DNA from 2 places in the Gracilibacillus marinus genome. Region 2 is predicted to be linked to the other one. Evidence: predicted binding sites of a transcription regulator. Region 2 holds the regulator's gene; the other holds the start of a gene.
The links. Region 2 encodes LexA, which represses DNA repair genes until DNA is damaged. Its sites were predicted from a motif close to CGAACATATGTTCG; they were not measured.

Region 1: a site for LexA is predicted at 2,560-2,573, ahead of ACFOZ1_RS03210 (YhjD family protein). Genes of this name have one in related genera too.

Annotation. Positions count from the first base shown of each region.
Region 1 covers NZ_JBHSDV010000001.1:744,787-749,227, reverse strand. The annotation lists gene addB (helicase-exonuclease AddAB subunit AddB) at 1-704, opposite strand, end outside; gene lepB (signal peptidase I) at 1,188-1,733, opposite strand; gene ACFOZ1_RS03215 (TVP38/TMEM64 family protein) at 1,790-2,449, opposite strand; gene ACFOZ1_RS03210 (YhjD family protein) at 2,594-2,965, shown strand; partial or broken gene zupT (zinc transporter ZupT) at 3,146-3,962, shown strand; gene ACFOZ1_RS03200 (lmo0937 family membrane protein) at 4,022-4,156, opposite strand; tRNA gene ACFOZ1_RS03195 (tRNA-Gly) at 4,349-4,422, shown strand.
Region 2 covers NZ_JBHSDV010000001.1:1,462,944-1,467,384, forward strand. The annotation lists gene ACFOZ1_RS06875 (YolD-like family protein) at 1-121, opposite strand, end outside; gene ACFOZ1_RS06880 (hypothetical protein) at 269-502, shown strand; partial or broken gene ACFOZ1_RS06885 (hypothetical protein) at 531-641, opposite strand; gene ACFOZ1_RS06890 (DNA/RNA non-specific endonuclease) at 800-1,825, shown strand; gene lexA (transcriptional repressor LexA) at 2,668-3,288, opposite strand; gene ACFOZ1_RS06900 (YneB family resolvase-like protein) at 3,555-4,220, shown strand; gene ACFOZ1_RS06905 (DUF896 domain-containing protein) at 4,338-4,441, shown strand, end outside.

The DNA of each region.
Region 1 (4,441 bases), 720 kb from region 2:
GTAAGATGCATTTCTTTCCCTTTTTTCAAAATCACCTCTAATACTCGTAATTCTTGTGGTGTAAAGTGATGGAATCCATCTACATATACTGTTGTATTTTGAAGAAAATTAGTATTTTCTAATTTATCAATAAGTAGCTCTAATCGATCTTCATTATCCATATAAGCACCACTTAGCTTATTTATTAAGTTGTGATAAATATAATACAAATCTTCTAATTTATGCTTTAATGCTTTTTCTGTAATCGACTGATGCTTATATATCTCTATTGCAGCAATTTGCTCTGTTATCATCTCTGGAGTAATACAATACCGTTTAAATTCAGTAATCATGTCTTCCAATTGATCAATAAATCCTTGCTTTTCTATTGCTTTTTGAAATACATGAAAATCACTTGCTTTCTCATCAATGATTTTGCGTAGCATCATTTGTATCCCTGTAGATGTAATGAACTTTTTCGTTGCCCCACCTGTTAATTGCATCACTCGCCATGCTAATCGAGAAAAGCTAAACACTTGTGCACGTATTGAACCATTCATCTCGTCATCATTTAGCAAGGCATATTCTTGTTGAAAAGTCATTTGATCTGGCACCAAATAAATAATCGGATCCCCTTGAGGATCTTCTCTTAACTTTTGCTTTATTTCACCAATACAAGTTTCACCCTTATTCGCCGTCGAACTTCCTATAATAAAGCGCAGCAAATCAAACACCTCTAATCTAAAACATACTTTAACCAATTATAACAAACAAAAGCACTTTTCGCCGTTTAGAAACGTAGGAACTGGAGAAAATGGACTGAAATATAGGAATCACGGTGAGGGACGAACCGATGATGACTTATTGTAAGTCCATTTTCGAAGTACCCTAGTTTCTGGCGAAAAGTGCTGGCCGAATCAAAAGCACTTTTCGCCGTTTAGAAACGTAGGAACTGGAGAAAATGGACTGAAATATAGGAATCACGGTGAGGGACGAACCGATGATGACTTATTGTAGGTCCATTTTCGAAGTACCCTAGTTTCTGGCGAAAAGTGCTGGCCGAATCAAAAGCACTTTTCGCCGTTTATAGATTTTTTCGCATTTAAAAATCACTATCTGCCTGTATCGCATCTCTTCATGCTTCACAAAGCAGTTAGTGATTTTCAATAGTAATTTAATAGCACTTATAAAGTAAGCGCTTACGTAATTTATTTTGTTAAATGAAAGTTTAGTTGTGATACTGGCCAATACAATAAGTCCACTTTACCCACTACACTACTTTCATCAATAAATCCAATATCTCTACTGTCATAACTTTTTTGTCTATTATCCCCTAGCACAAACAATTTTCCTTGTGGTACCTTACGTTCACCTGTTAACATCTCTAATTCAAAGTCATGTGTTAAAATCTCTTCTCCATTTCGATAAGAAGTAAGATAGGTTTCTTCTACTACTTCTCCATTTAAAAATAACGTATCATCTTTATATTCAATATGATCTCCAGGTACCCCTATTACCCTTTTTACATAATCTTCTTCTTCATTTGCGTGGAAGACAATGACATCAAAGCGATTTATATTTTTCCAATCATAAATCATCTTATTTACCATTAATAAATTGCCATCATGTAATGTAGGCTCCATAGATTTACCATTCACTACATAACTTGCAAATAAATAGGATCGAAAGAAAAAGGCTAATAAAAGGGAAATAACAACAATTCGGATGATTGACCAAATTCTCTTCTTGTTCATTGGATTCCCTCCGACTTTTTATTACTAATTTACCCCTTTTTTCCTTTGTGTAACCCCTATTTCCAATTTTTTTCTTCTGCTTTTCTGTGTAAATATTTCTCTATATACTTACCAACCAACCAAAAAATTAAAATACCTATTGCAACGATAATTGTTTTAACTGGATTTTGGGCAAATGAAGTAATAGTATCTCCAATATAGGACACTGTAAATATCATTACTGCTTTACCTAATAATACTGCTAGTGTGAATTGATATAGGCTAATTTTTGATAATGCTGCAACTAGATTGATAACAGCAGATGGCGAAAACGGAAAACATAGCAATAAAAATAAGGGTCCAAAGCCATGCCTTTCTAACCAATTCATCACTTTTGTTACTTGTTTGTTTTTTCGGATAAAGCGAAAAAATCGAACATCTTTAAATCGACGTACAATAATAAAAACAACTACAGCTCCAGCACTTGCACCTAACCATGACAAGAGAAAACCTTCTAACAAACCATATGCTGCTGCATTTGTAATAACAAAAACAACTAAAGGCAAAAAAGGCAGGAATGCTTCTAAAAAAGGTAATAGAAAGCCAGGTATAGGACCTAAACTTTCATATGTGCTTAGTAAGAATGTCACAAGTTGGTCATATTCATTTGCTTCAATTAATTCTTTAATTTCTTCTATATCTATATTTTCGATATTACTAATATTATATGTAATCATCTTCAGAAAGAACCCCTTTTATACACGCTTATTACTTATTTTAATACTTTTTACCTTATTTTGCTAATGATTAATAAGCTATTGCATTTTATTATTTCCTTGCATATAATAGAACATATGTTCCTTTTAAGGAGGGTACCTACAGTGCGATATTTAACAGATGAAGAATGGCAAATCGCTTCACGTTTTTTATTTCTTTCATTGGCTTTACAAGTCATTAAACGTGATATTCAACAATTGGAAAGACAATCGCCATTCAAAATTACAGAACCATATATCGAATTGCTGTTACGGATTGAAAAACAAGCGACAAAAGAATCCCATTTACTAAGAAAAGAAATGTTGAAAGAAAAAATCACGATAACGATAATTAATCGTGAAGATACATTTACAACTTATTTATTTAGATGTAAAGGCAAAGAAGAAAAACGCAATTACTTTAATCCAGCTATTCGGAAAAAAGTCGAAAATATTTTGCATGAATTATTTCAAACAGTTAAGCAAGAATGCTCTTAATACTACTATATACCCTTTTTTCTATAAGCTAATACAACACCTTTCCAATACTACAAATAAAATTGTTGACCTTTTTTTAGATGAAGAGTAATATGTTTCGTAAGGGAAACTTTTTGAAGCATAGTGCATATAATTAGGTTAGCTAATTCATTCACTATATAGGGAGAGGTGTTACAACACATGACGGATCCACATGTCATATTACTTGCATTTGGTTTAACGTTGTTGGCTGGACTTGCGACAGGGGTTGGAAGTATTTTAGCATTCTTCACATCTACAACAAATACAAAGTTTTTATCATGGGCACTAGGTTTCTCAGCAGGTGTAATGATCTATGTATCTATGGTAGAGATATTCTTTAAGGCACAAGATGCTTTAGTTGCCGCAAAGGGAGATATGTTAGGTCAATGGTTAACAGTTGCTGGTTTTTTCGGTGGTATGATTTTAATTGCATTAATTGATAAATATATCCCTTCACAAGGGAATCCACACAATATAAAGAAAGTAGAAGATATGAACAGTTCTACTTCAGGCAATGGAGATAGTGCTTTATTAAAAATGGGTACATTCACTGCTTTAGCTATTGGGATTCATAACTTTCCTGAAGGGATTGCAACATTTACAGCAGCAATTCAGGATCCTGCTTTAGGTGTAGCCATTGCGATTGCAATTGCAATTCACAACATACCAGAAGGGATTGCTGTATCTGTACCAATTTATTATGCTACAGGAGATAAAAAGAAAGCATTTCGTCTTTCCTTCTTATCAGGATTAGCAGAACCTGTTGGTGCAATCATCGCATTTTTATTCTTAATGCCATTCTTATCTGATATGTTATTTGGAATCATTTTTTGCAGCAGTAGCTGGAATCATGGTATTTATTTCACTTGACGAACTATTACCAGCAGCAAAAAGATACGATGAAACACATAAATCGATTTACGGTTTAATGACAGGAATGGCAGTAATGGCAATTAGTTTATTGCTATTCATTTAATATAAGAAGAAAACGCACCATGCTCAGTTAACCAAAGCATGGTGCGTTCGTATTAGTTATCATTTTCGAATCATTTTGTAAATAAATACTACTAATGCAATGACAAGTAGGACATGAATAAGTCCACCTGCAAAGTCTAGTAAAAAGCCTACAATCCAAATTAATAATAAAATTCCAATAATTGTCCAAATCATGTTATTCTCTCCTTTTTTTTTGTTTCGTGTATTTACTCTATAAAATACCCAAAGGGAAAAAAGATAAACTTTTTTTGATAAATTGTTGCATCTACACATAGAGATTGTTATAATTAGAAACATCATTTTATTAATTTTATGTAAATTTTTGTTGAGTTTTCTCTAACTTAAAGAAAAATGTGTGTCATTTATGCGGGTGTAGTTTAGTGGTAAAACCTCAGCCTTCCAAGCTGATGTCGAGAGTTCGATTCTCTTCACCCGCTCCATACATAGGTGTGAACGTAG
Region 2 (4,441 bases):
CAATTGGCTTTTCTACTTCATCACGTCGTCTATCATGTTCCATTAAAACTTCTACGTGTTCGGGTAACATCATTCTACTGGATTCCCATAATAAATTTGAGCCTATCGATAACTTATTCATAATATACCACCTTTTCGAGAACGTTTGTTCCTATTTTATATTAATTCAACGTAAAAAATCAATAACAAATAATTTACAATTTTTAAGCGGGTAAATAAGTGTTTTTGTCGAAATTAATAAAAGAATAAATTAGAAAGGAGGTATACTATGAGCAGATTCATTATGCAAACAAGATACACTAGTCAGTTAATTATCAGAGTTTATGATAGGCTTTGGGATATAAACTATCTATTGATTGGCCAACAGATTTTCAAAATCGGTGATGATGATAATTTAGGAGAGTTGAATGGATTTATATTTACGAAGTGGGATGCTATTGAGAAAGGCTATTATGAAGTAAGAAATTTTAAGTCCACACAAAAAAGAGCACCTAAATTTTAATTAGATGCCCTAGTTGTATTAACTTCGTTTACGGTAAACTCTCACATGCTAATCCATCATTATCATTTCCATCAAGTCTACGTGGGTCTCCAGGTCCCGATGCTTCTATAAAAGATTGGGCTTCTGCTTGTTTATTTAAATCTCCACAATCTCAATCTGGTCCCGATGTATCGTATTTCAAATTATTATTATTTGTTGTCGGTTCTTCAACAGGTTCAGGAGCTGGCTTTGGCTTAGTGTAATTAGCAACACCTACCAATTTGTAGGTGTTTTTTCTTCTCTATCCATAGTATACTAATGGAAGAAAGGGGAGAGATTAGTTTGAAGAAATACATATTGTTTTTATTATTAATATTTATGTTTGGCTGTACAAACGCAGATAATGCATCCATTGCAGGAGAAGAAAAAGATCCTCAAGAAGTAACAACCGATCAATCAAATGAAGAGACTGCATCAGAAGAAGAAACGGATACCCAAGAAGAAGACAAAACGAATACAAGTGATGCTGAAGAAGAAGAAGAAAGTACTGCGGTTGATGATGAACCAACAGTAGAAGAAACACCAACCGAAACAAAGGATGCCCTGTTTTCTGGATATGAACTAATAGAGGTGGACGGTGGTGATTTATCAGGATTTCGTGAACCTAATGTGGTTGTGGACATTGGATTTGGAGACCGGGAATATTGGGCGTTTACTAATGAATATGGCCAATTAATACGTGTGATTGCAGAAGAAATTATTATACAAGATGATAGTACAGAACCAGTCCTCTCATCTGGCAGATACTTTTCAGATGAAGCGAAAGTGCCAGGTGTCGAAAGTGATGTACTCGATGAAGGACATGTGATTGCAGATTCGCTGGGTGGCGTGTCGAACGCATATAATATCACGCCTCAAGAAAGTACACTCAATCGACATGGTGACCAAGCATATATGGAAGAATCAATTCGTAGTGCTGGTGGAGCCACGAATTTTGAAGCAATTATTACTTACCCTGATACAGAAACGCAAATACCATCAAATTATCAATATACTTATACATTAATGGGTAACAAAATTGTTGATGAATTTGACAATGTGAATCCTGATGAAGTTAACGAATCTTTAGGTATAACAAGTAGCGAGGAAGAAGATCCTTCGGAAGAATCTGGTTCTATCAGTTCTGACAATGAAGGTGATGTTGCCAGTGTGGACACTAACGGTAATGGTCGAGTAACCATACAAGAAGCAAAAGATGCAGGTTTCAGCATGCCGATACATGATGACCATTGGCTGTATAAATATATGGACGATAGAGATGGTGATGGGATGGTTGGAGAGTAAGACTCCATAAACAGCATTTTTTGATGAGCAAATACAAAAAGCACCTACCATTAATAGAGTAGATGCTTAAAAGTTTTATATCTTATAACAAAATGTGTTCGCAATTGACTCAAATAAATAAGTTCCCTATATTAATTAATTTCTAAATAAATAATCAAATTCCTGCAAAAAAAATATAAAAAAATAATTTTTGCACAAACTAATAGAGCAGAGTATAAAACCTCTGCTCATATGCTCAACCCATCATGTGAAAATGGTGGGTTTTATTTATTCTCAATATCTAATGAAGCAGGCCATCTACCGAACTAATACTACGATATTATTGCCCCACTTTATGCCCCACCAACGCCCCACTTTTTTGAATAAACTTGAAATAGTTTGATTTTGCGTAAAATCTAAAACATTGATGTATCAATCATTTGGAAGAATTTTATCGAGTTTCTTCCTATTAAATTGTAATCCGTACTCAAGTCCACCCATGGGAAAGAGAACAATATATTCAAATGTATTAATAAACAGAACCCCTTGGCACTTATGGTGTTAAAGGGGTTTATGTATGTGCAGATAACTTAATCTAAAACGAATCAAAACCTCCTTCATGCTATCAGATAAATAAAGAAGTATATAGTGTTGAACTATATACTACTGGGGTATTGGAAAAAAATACGCTAAAAAAGCACGTTGGTCTAATCAAAAAACCACCAGTACACAAAATTGGTGGTTTTTAGTTTATGATTATTAAAATGGGCTTAATTTAGTAATTAAGTCTTTAATCACAACAAATTATTTATAGATTAGAAGTTAAATAAATATAGTAAAATACTTGCCATGCTTCTCTTAGTTTAGATATTTCGATATAAACCTACAACTTTACCTAAAATACTTACATTATCATATATAAGTGGCTCCATTGTCGCATTCTCAGGTTGAAGTCTAATATAATCTTTTTCTTTATAAAATCTTTTTACAGTCGCTTCACTTTCCTCTGTCATCGCAACTACAATATCACCATTAACCGCAACATTTTGTTGTTTCACAATAACTTTGTCTCCATTTAAAATGCCTGCTTCGATCATACTATCTCCTTCAATTACTAAAACAAATAATTGATCACCACTATGCACATCTGTACTAGGGATTGGAATATACTCTTCAATATTTTCAACAGCTGTAATTGGTAGTCCTGCAGTAACCTTACCAATTACAGGTGCAAATGTTGCTGCTGTTTTAGGAATTAACGCTTCGTCTTCTTGTGTTAATACTTCAATTGCTCTAGGTTTAGTAGGATCTCGTCTTATATACCCTTTTTTCTCTAATCTAGCGAGGTGACCGTGCACAGTAGAACTTGATGCAAGGCCAACAGCCTGTCCGATTTCTCTAACGGATGGTGGATATCCTTTCAAATCTACTTGTTCTTTTATATATGCTAGAATTTCTTCCTGTCTTTTCGAAAGATTTGTCATAACGTAATCTCCTTTAACATATGTTTGATTAACATGATTATAACATACGTTCGTAGCAATAACAAACATTCGTTCGAAAAATACTTGACAGGAACTTTTGTTCGTATATAATAAAGGTACGAACAAAAGTTCTATGGAGGGATTAATATGTTAAAAAGAATTTCATTTTTAGATTTATTTTATTTCTTAGCATTTATAGGTGGACTTGTATTTTTTTATAGTTCATTTATATTAAATATATAATTGAACTTTAAGGGATTGATTTTTTGGAAGCAATATTATACTGCCGAGTAAGTACAGATAAAGATGTACAACAAACATCATTAGAAAGGCAAAAAGAAGAATTGACACAATTTGCTACATCATCTGGAATGACTATCATCAAAGTGATTCAAGAAAAAGAAAGCGGCTATGATATTGAACGTGATGGGGTATTTGAGATGTTAGAAGATTTCCAACAACATCGAGCGAATGTTCTGCTTATTCAAGACGAAACAAGGCTAGGACGAGGAAATGCGAAAATAGCATTATTGCATCAATTAGTAAAGTTAAATGTTGAAATTTACTCTGTTTCACATAATGGAAAATTAGAATTATCTGAAGGAGATTCTATGGTATTACAAATTGTAGGTATTGTAGAGGAATATCAAAGAAAACTTCACAATGCAAAAATCAGGCGAGGTATGAGGAAAGCTTTAGATAATGGATACAAACCTGAAAGAAATTTATCAAACCAACATTTAGCTCAAGGAAGGGAACGAAAAAAATTTCCTATTAAAGAAGTCGTTAGATTAAGAGGAAATAATTTAACATTTGAAGAAATTGCATCTATATTACGTGGAATGGGATATAATATTTCTAAAGCGACCGTGCATAGGCGCTATAAAGAGTACGAAATGCTTGAAAAGAACAATTCAACTGATTTACAATAAAGAGAGGATAAAGTGACTATCCTCTCTTTTGTAATACAATGAAAGTTATTTCATGTAAGATACATTTGTTATTAAGATTGTTTTATACTATATAATAATTAATATAAGGAGATTTCTATGTTATCTAAAGACAAAATTAATCGTATTAACGAATTAGCAAATAAAGCTAAAACTTCAGAATTAACAGCTGAAGAAAAAGAGGAACAACAACAGTTAAGACA